Regions from separate parts of the Streptomyces sp. NPDC032745 genome, predicted to be linked through region 1. Evidence: riboswitches for the same ligand, from Rfam matches in the RefSeq annotation. Region 1 holds a riboswitch; the other holds the start of a gene.
The links. Region 1 has a riboswitch for cobalamin ahead of ACZ5WG_RS14305 (CoA-acylating methylmalonate-semialdehyde dehydrogenase). Riboswitches for the same ligand answer to the same signal wherever they lie in the genome.
Positions count from the first base shown of each region.

Region 2: it holds a riboswitch for cobalamin, as region 1 does, so the genes downstream of both, ACZ5WG_RS27450 (cobalamin biosynthesis protein) here and ACZ5WG_RS14305 (CoA-acylating methylmalonate-semialdehyde dehydrogenase) in region 1, are expected to answer to the same signal.

Region 1 is NZ_JBVING010000005.1:47,006-51,379, forward strand. It holds gene ACZ5WG_RS14300 (acyl-CoA dehydrogenase family protein) at 1-1,110, opposite strand, end outside; gene ACZ5WG_RS14305 (CoA-acylating methylmalonate-semialdehyde dehydrogenase) at 1,107-2,606, opposite strand; cobalamin riboswitch at 2,834-3,013, opposite strand; gene ACZ5WG_RS14310 (short-chain fatty acyl-CoA regulator family protein) at 3,318-4,374, opposite strand, start outside.
Region 2 is NZ_JBVING010000011.1:236,102-240,475, forward strand. It holds gene ACZ5WG_RS27445 (cobyric acid synthase) at 1-510, opposite strand, end outside; gene ACZ5WG_RS27450 (cobalamin biosynthesis protein) at 522-1,481, opposite strand; cobalamin riboswitch at 1,521-1,671, opposite strand; gene ACZ5WG_RS27455 (hypothetical protein) at 1,786-2,007, opposite strand; gene ACZ5WG_RS27460 (inorganic phosphate transporter) at 2,036-3,316, opposite strand; gene ACZ5WG_RS27465 (alpha/beta hydrolase family protein) at 3,670-4,374, shown strand, end outside.

The DNA.
Region 1 (4,374 bases):
GATCTCGTTGGTTCCTTCCAGGATCCGGTGGACCCGTAGGTCCCGGACGATCTTCTCGATGCCGTATTCACTCAAGTAGCCGTATCCGCCGTGGAGTTGCAGTGCCCGGTCGGCGACGGAGAAGCCGGTGTCCGTGGCGAAGCGCTTGGCCATGGCGCAGAGCTGGGGGGCCTGCGGGTCGCCGTGGTCCAGGGCCTGCGCAGCCTGCCGGACCAGTGCGCGGGCGGCGGTGAGCTCGGTGGCCATCTCGGCCAGCCTGAACTGCAGGGCCTGGGCCTCGAGCAGCCGGGCCCCGAAGGCCTCTCGGTCGGCGAGGTGGGTGAGGCTGCGGTCGAGCGCGCTCTGGGCGCCGCCGAGCGAGCAGGCTGCGATGCCGAGGCGGCCGCCGTTGAGGCCGTGCATGGCGATGCGGAAACCGTCGCCCTCGGCGCCGAGCCGCCGGCCGGCGGGGATCCGGACGCCGTCGAGGACGACCTGGCGGGTGGGCTGGGCGTTCCAGCCCATCTTGCGCTCGTTCGCGCCGAAGGAGACGCCAGGGTCGCCGCGTTCGACGACGAAGGCGGAGATCCCGCGGGGGCCGTCCTCGCCCGTGCGGGCGAGGACCACGTACACGTCGGAGGCTCCGGCGCCGGAGATGAACTGCTTCACGCCGGTCAGCACGTACTGGTCCTCGCCGTCCCGCACGGCGCGGGTGCGCAGCGCGGCGGCGTCCGAGCCCGCGCCCGGTTCGGTGAGGCAGTAGCTGCCCAGGGTCTCGGCGGAGCAGAGGCCCGGCAGCCAGCGCTCGCGCTGCTGCCGGTTGCCGTACCGGTCGACCATCCAGGCGACCATGTTGTGGATGGAGAGGTAGCCGGCGATGGAGGGGCAGCCGGTCGCCAGGGTCTCGAAGACGAGGACCCCGTCGGCTCGGGTGAGTCCGCAGCCGCCGTGCTCCTCGCGGACGTAGATCCCGCCGAGGCCGAGTGCGGCGGCCCTGCGGATGACGTCCACGGGGAAGTGTTTGTCCTGGTCCCAGGCCACGGCGTAGGGGGCCAGCTGCTCCTGGGCGAAGTCGAGGGTGACCTCGGCGAGAGCGAGCTGGTCCTCGGTGAGGGTGGTCACGGTGCTCATCCCATCGTCGGGATGGTGAAGCTCGCGCCCTCCTTGACCCCGGAGGGCCAGCGCGAGGTGACGGTCTTGGTACGGGTGTAGAAGCGGATGGCGTCCGGGCCGTGCTGGTTCAGGTCGCCGAAGCCGGACTTCTTCCAGCCGCCGAAGGTGTGGTACGCGACGGGGACCGGGATGGGCACGTTGACACCGACCATGCCGGTGTTGACGCGGCGGGTGAAATCGCGGGCGGTGTCCCCGTCGCGGGTGAAGATGGCGACGCCGTTGCCGTACGGGTGCTCGCTGGGCAGCCGCAGGGCCTCCTCGTAGTCGGCGGCCCGTACGACGCACAGCACCGGGCCGAAGATCTCCTCGCGGTAGATCCGCATCTGCGGGGTGACACGGTCGAAGAGGGAGGCTCCTGCGAAGTAGCCGTTCTCGTGCCCGGGAAGGGTGAATCCGCGCCCGTCCACGACGAGTTCGGCGCCTTCGGTGGCGCCGATGCCGACGTAGCGGTCGACCCGGTCGAGGGCGTCCCGGCTGACCAGGGGACCGAAGTCGGCGTCCGGGTCGTCGGAGGTGCCGATGCGCAGGGCGGCGATGCGCTCCTTCAGCTTCGCCACGAGCGCATCCGCGGTCTCCTCCCCGACGGGGACGGCGACGGAGATCGCCATGCAGCGCTCGCCGGCCGATCCGTATCCGGCGCCGACGAGGGCGTCGGCGGCCTGGTCCAGGTCGGCGTCGGGCATCACGATCATGTGGTTCTTGGCGCCGCCGAAGCACTGGGCGCGCTTGCCGTGCGCGGCGGCGGTGGCGTAGATGTGCGCGGCGACCGGAGTGGAGCCGACGAAGCCCAGGGCCTGGACGCGCGGGTCCTCGAGGAGGGTGTCGACCGCTTCCTTGCCGCCGTTGACGACGTTGAGCACGCCCGGCGGCAGACCTGCCTCCAGGAACAGCTCGGCGAGGCGCAGCGGTACGGAGGGGTCCCGCTCGGAGGGCTTGAGGATGAAGGCGTTTCCGCAGGCCAGGGCCGGGGCGGCCTTCCACAGCGGGATCATCGCGGGGAAGTTGAAGGGGGTGATCCCCGCGACGACGCCGAGCGGGCTGCGCAGCGAGTGCACGTCGATGCCGGTTCCGGCGTTGTCCGTGAACTCGCCCTTGAGCAGGTGCGGGATTCCGGCGGCGAACTCGACCACCTCCAGGCCTCGCTGCAGGTCGCCGTGGGCGTCGGCGACGGTCTTGCCGTGCTCGGAGGACAACAGCCGGGCCAGCGCGTCGCGTTCGCCCTCGACGAGCTGGAGGAAACGCAGCATGACGCGGGCACGGCGCTGCGGGTTCCACTGGCCCCATTCCAGCTGGGCCTCCTCGGCGTTGGCGATCGCCGCCTCGGTGTCGGCACGCCCCGCCAGGGGGACCCGGGCCTGTACCGCGCCGGTGTTGGGGTCGTGGACGTCGGCGAAGAGACCGGAGGTACCGGTCGTGTGCTTTCCGCCGATGAAATGGGTGAGCTCGCGGACCATCGAAGCCTGCTCTCATCAGGTGAGGATCCGAGGAAGGCGCGGCGAGGGCGCGGTACGGCACCGACCGGGGTGCGCACCGCGGGGCCGGCCGCGGGACAGTGAGGGCGCGAAAGCGCCCGTCGAGTCACGAACGCGCGGACAGGGCCGTGCCGTTCGGGTACTCCGCCGGATCACCTGGGCCGTGGTCACGTACCGGTGCCATGCGTGTCTTCTCCATCCTCGTGGACAACACGGAACACCCCACGGCCGGTATCCTGACTCCCGGATCAGCGCGCGCTCTCCGGCCTTCCCGACGGATGGATTTCCGTCAGTGGCCTGAACTACTGAAGAGCACACTCCCCGGTCACAGTGGCGGGACCGCGCCGGATTCACACCGGCTTCCCTGCACCGCGGGTTGCCACGAACATATAGTTGGACGTCCTAGTAAGTCCACCCCACCCACGGCGCGGACGTGTGAACGCACTGATCGCCGCGCCGGGCGAACACACCCGGCGCATGGACTGGGACGCGGTCCGGGCGGCCCGTCCGGAGGTGGTCCTGCTGCTCCCCTGCGGGTTCAGCCCGGAACGCACCCTGCGCGAACGGGAGCCGGTGACCTCGCTGCCCGGCTGGGCCGAACTGCCCGCCGTACGGGCCGGGGAGCCGGTGACGCCGGCGGAGGCCTTCCGGCTGGGCGGTTCCCGCGAACCGGCCCTGCTCCGCGACGGGGCCCTACTCCGCGCGCTCGGCGACCCGGTACGGGACGAAGGTGCTGCTGTTCTCGTCGACGGCCAGCGGGCGCCCGAGCGGCGGGACGGCGCGCTGCGGGCACTCCAGGCGCTCGCAGATCCGGCAGCCCATGCCGATCGGCGTGTCGGCGGAGGTGTCGTCCAGGTCGAGGCCGTCGGAGTAGACGAGCCGCGAGGCGTGCCGGATCTCGCAGCCGAGGCCGATCGCGAAGGTCTTGCCGGGTTCGCCCCAGCCACCCCGGTGCCGGGTGACGGCGCGGGCGGTCCACAGGTAGCGCTGACCGTCCGGCATGGCGGCGACCTGGACGTGGATGCGGCCGGGCGCGGCGAAGGCCTCGTACACGTTCCACAGCGGGCAGGTGCCGCCCGCGCGGGAGAAGTGGAATCCGGTCGCGGACTGCCGCTTCGACATGTTCCCGGCGCGGTCGACGCGCACGAACGAGAAGGGGACCCCGCGCAGCCTGGGGCGTTGGAGGGTGCTCAGGCGGTGGCAGACCGTCTCGTAGCCGAGGCCGAAGTGGTCGGTGAGCCGCTCGATGTCGTAGCGGAATCCCTCGGCGGCCGTGTGGAAGGCGCCGTACGGGAGGATCAGCGCGGCGGCGAAGTAGTTCGCGATGCCGATCCGGGCGAGGCCGTGCGGGGTGGAACCGGCGGGGAAGTCCTCCGAGGCGAGCCGGTCCAGCTCGTCCCCGTACTCGAGCAGGGCCAGCTGTGTGGCCATCCGGAAGGCCTGCTGGCCCGGCCTCAGGCGGGCGGAGAGCCGGAGCACGCGCCCGGATTCCGCGTAGTGGTGCAGCCGCTCGGAGCCGGCCGCCGAGTCACCGGCGACCGCGACCCGTACGCCGTGCCGGTCCGCCAGCCGGGCGGAGAGGGCGCGGACCACCTCGCCGGGCCGGATCCCGATGGTGCGGGCGAGTTCCTCGGCGGCGAGGTCGGTGTCGTGGAGGTAGTTCTGGCGGCGGTAGAAGAACTCGCGGATCTCCTCGTGCGGGGAGAGGGGGCCGCCCATGTCCCCGTCACGGCCGTCCGCGACCCCGGCC
Region 2 (4,374 bases), on a different contig from region 1:
GCCCCGGTCGATGTCCCCGACCACGACCACCGGGAACCGCGCGGCCCGCGCGATGCCCATGTTCACGATGTCGGTCCGGCGCAGGTTGATCTCGGCCGGACTGCCCGCCCCCTCGCAGATCACGGCGTCATACGTGCCCCGCAGCTGCTCCAGGCAGTCCGTGACGACCCCGAGAAGCTGCTCCTGCCTGCCCCCGTGGTAGCCCCGGGCGCTCATCTCGCCCACCGGCTTGCCCAGCAGCACCACCTGGCTGCTGCGGTCGCTGCCGGGCTTGAGCAGCACCGGGTTCATCAGCGCCGTCGGCTCCACGCACGCCGCCTGCGCCTGCATCGCCTGCGCCCGCCCGATTTCGGCGCCCTCGCGCGTCACGAACGAGTTCAGCGACATGTTCTGCGCCTTGAACGGCGCCACCTTCACGCCCTGCCGGGCCAGCCAGCGGCAGATGCCCGCCGTGACCACGCTCTTGCCCGCGTCCGATGTCGTACCGGCGACGAGGAGTCCCCCGCCCAGCTTTCCGCCGCTCACGGGCGTCCCCTCCCAGCAACACGTGACACCGCACAGCGCAGTGCCACACACGTCCCCAGCGCCAGCCACGTCACCTGGCGTGACAGCCGCACCGCCCGTTCGATGTCCGCGACCTGCACCGGCCGCCCCGCCCCGCCGTTCAGCACGGCCCGGTGCTCGACCCGCCCCGCGTACGCCAGGGTGCCCCCCAGCCGTACGCCGAGCGCCCCGGCGAACGAGGCCTCCACCGGGCCGGCGTTCGGGCTCGGGTGCTTGGCGGCGTCCGCACGCCAGGCCCGTACGGCTCCCCGCCGGTCGGGTCCGGCCAGTACGGCGGCCAGGGCGGTCAGCCGGGCGCCCGGCCAGCCCGCGAGGTCGTCGAGCCGGGCCGAGGCCCAGCCGTAGCGCAGGTAGCGCGGCGACTTGTGCCCCACCATCGCGTCCAGGGTGTTCACGGCGCGGAAGGCCAGCAGCCCTGGGACACCGGCGGCGGCGCCCCACACCAGGGCCCCGACCACCGCGTCGGAGGTGTTCTCGGCGACCGACTCCACGACGGCGCGGGCCATCTGCTGCTCGTCCAGGGCCTGCGGGTCGCGCCCGCACAGGTGCGGCAGCCGCTCCCGGGCCACCTCGGCGTCCCCGGCGGCGAGCGCGCCGCCGATGGCGCGGGCCTCACGGCCCAGGGAGGTTCCGCCGACGACGGCCCAGGTGGCCGCTGCGGTCAGGGCGATACGGACGGCCGCGGGCCGGGAGCGCACGGCGCGGGCGCTCAGCGCGCCGACGGCGGCCGCGCCCCCGGCGCACACGAGGGTGTGGAGGAGGCCCCGGGCGCGGTCGTCGCGCCACAGGGCGCCTTCGACGGCGGCGGCTGCTCGTCCGAAGGCGGCCACGGGGTGCCCTCGGCGCGGATCACCGAGGATCCGGTCGCCGATCAGGCCCGCCGTGGCGCCGTACGCGAAGACGCGATCGGCACGCATGGTGGCAGGTATGTCCTCACTCAGGGTCCGCGCCCTGGTTCGACGTGTCCGGCGGTGGGAGTTCCTGGCTCCCGGGGCGCACGTGCCGCGTGCTCCCCGGTGACAGTGGCGGGACCGCGCCGGATTCGCACCGGACTTCCTCTCCATGCCGCCGTATTGGCTCGGGCAGTCCACCACGCACCGCGAAGGCCCGTCAACTCGCCGTTGACCTGCGGCGGGGCGGGTCACCACCCCGGGCCGCAGGTACGGGAAAGCTCCCCCCGGGAAGCCCGGAGGGAGCTTTCGTGCGCCGTGCCCGAATCGGTCAGCTGACGATCAGGTAGATGCCGTACGCCACGGCCGCCGCGACGAGCGCGAAGCAGGCGTACGCGCCGCTGCGGGCCAGGGTGGCGGTGCCGCCCTGCTCGGTGGCGGTCTCGTGCTTGGAGAGGCCCACCAGGCCCAGGGTGAACAGGGCCACGAGCGCGACGGTGGCGGAGAGGCTGACCCCGAAGACGGAGCCGAGTGCTGCCCAGTCGATCTTCATACTGCGGATTCCTCTGTCGTTCTCGGGGTCAGACCGCGGCGGCGGGGGCCGCCGGCGTGGTCGGGGCGGCCGCCGGGATGGTGGCCTTCAGCGCGTCGTCCGTGACCGCGGCGGTCGTACCGGCGGCGGCCTCGGCGGCCACGGTCGGCGGGACGGCGACGGCGGCCATGGCCGTGGTCACGACACCCGGCTCCTCGGCCGCGGCCGGCTGTGCGTCGTTGACGTTGCTGTGGTCGACGACCTGGCGGCGGGAGATGACCCAGATGGCGACGCAGGAGGCGACCAGGAAGAGCGCGACGGCGGCGACGCCGACGTCACCGGTGCGCATGACCAGCTCGGCACCGGAGGCGACGACGGCCGCGGCCGGCAGGGTCAGGCCCCACGCGATGAACATGCGGGTGGCGGTGGACCAGCGGACCACGCCGCCCTTGCGGCCCAGACCCGCACCCATGACGGCGCCGGAGCACGCGTGGGTGGTGGAGAGGGAGAAGCCGAGGGTGGAGGAGGCCAGGATGACGCTCGCGGCCGAGGTCTGGGCGGCGAAGCCCTGCTGCGGCTGGAGGTCGGTCAGGCCGCTGCCCATGGTGCGGATGATGCGCCAGCCGCCCAGGGAGGTGCCCAGGGCGATGGCCATGCCGGCGGAGACGATGACCCAGACCGGCGGGTTGGCGCCGGAGTCCAGGGCGCCGCCGGCGATGAGCGCCAGGGTGATGATGCCCATCGTCTTCTGCGCGTCGTTGGTGCCGTGCGCGAGGGAGACGAGACCGGCCGAGGCGATCTGCCCGGCGCGGTAGCCCTTGGTGGCGGTCTTGCCGCCGACCTTGCCGCCGAGCTTGTACGTGACCTTGGCGGCCAGCATCGAGGCCACACCGGCCACGATCGGCGCGGCGACCGCGGGGAGCAGCACCTTGCTGACGAGCGTGCCGCCGTTGACGGCGCCGAGGCCGGCGGAGGCGACGGCCGCGCCGACCAGGCCGCCCATCAGTGCGTGGGAGGAGCTGGAGGGGAGTCCGACCAGCCAGGTGACGAGATTCCAGAGGATCGCGCCGACCAGGGCGGCGAAGATCACTTCTGGCTGGATGCCCTCCTCGTTGACCAGGCCCTTGGAGATCGTCTTGGCGACCTCCACGGACATGAAAGCGCCGACGAGGTTGAGCACGGCGGACATGGCCACCGCCGTCTTGGGCTTGAGGGCGCCGGTCGAGATGGTGGTGGCCATCGCGTTGGCCGTGTCGTGGAAACCGTTCGTGAAGTCGAACACGAGAGCGGTGATGATCACGATCCCGAGGAGAAGCGTTATGTGCTCCATTTACCCAGGCTTCTGTTTGACGTCAGTGGCTCGGCGACCGTAGGCAACCTGAGTGAACGGAAGATGAACTGACGCGGGCGGAGCGGTGTACTGGCCCGTCGTGCCATCGGGACCTTCGTCCTGATTTTGCCGCTGATACCGCGATTAATGCACGTCAAAGCGGGGTGAACGAAAGGATCCGCGGACGATCAGAGGCCCCTGGACCCGCCCTCGAGGGGTCCTGGAAGAGACCTAGATCACTCCTCCGGCCGGCCCGCCGCGCCGCTGAACGATCCCTTCCCGGCCCCGCCCGGCGGTATGCGGAGCGTTCCGCTCAGGTGGCCCGCCCGGGCTCGCGCGCCGACACTGGAGCCGTGCGTACCGCCACAGCGACGGCCGCGGTCGTCGCCACCTCCCTCGTCGGTGCCGGCGCAGCCGCGGTCGCGGCCGGCCGGTACGCCGCCGACGCCGCCCTGCGGCACGAGCCCGGCCGCCCCCTGCCCGGCGAGCCGCGGCTCAGCGTCCACTCCGCCGGCTCCGGGCGGATCGTGCTGACCCGCTCGCTGGCCTCGCTGCGCCCCGGTACGTACGGACTCACCGCCCCCGGGGTGCACGCCGTGGTCGGGCCCGTCCTCGAGGGGGCCGCTCCCGGCCCGGACACGGTCGTACGCCGGCTCCTCGCCGTCACCCACGGCAGCCTCGAGCCCGGCACCCGGGTCGCCCTCACCCCCCAGGTCCACGCGGGCAACCCCCGCACCGCCCTCGGCCTCGAGCACGCCGACGTGGACATCCCCGGTGAGCTCGGCGGGCTGCCCGCCTGGTTCGTGCCCGCCGCCCGCGACACCTGGGTGATCACCGTCCACGGGCTCGGCACCGGCCGCGAGCACCCGATGGTGGTCATGCCCTTCCTGTACCGCCAGCGGATGCCCGTCCTCGACCTCGCCTACCGCGGCGACCTCGGCGCCCCCGCCTCACCGGACGGTCTCGGCCACCTCGGCGAGTCGGAATGGCGGGACGTGGACGCCGCCATCCGCTACGCCCTGCGCTACGGCGCCCGCCGGGTCGTCCTGCACGGCTGG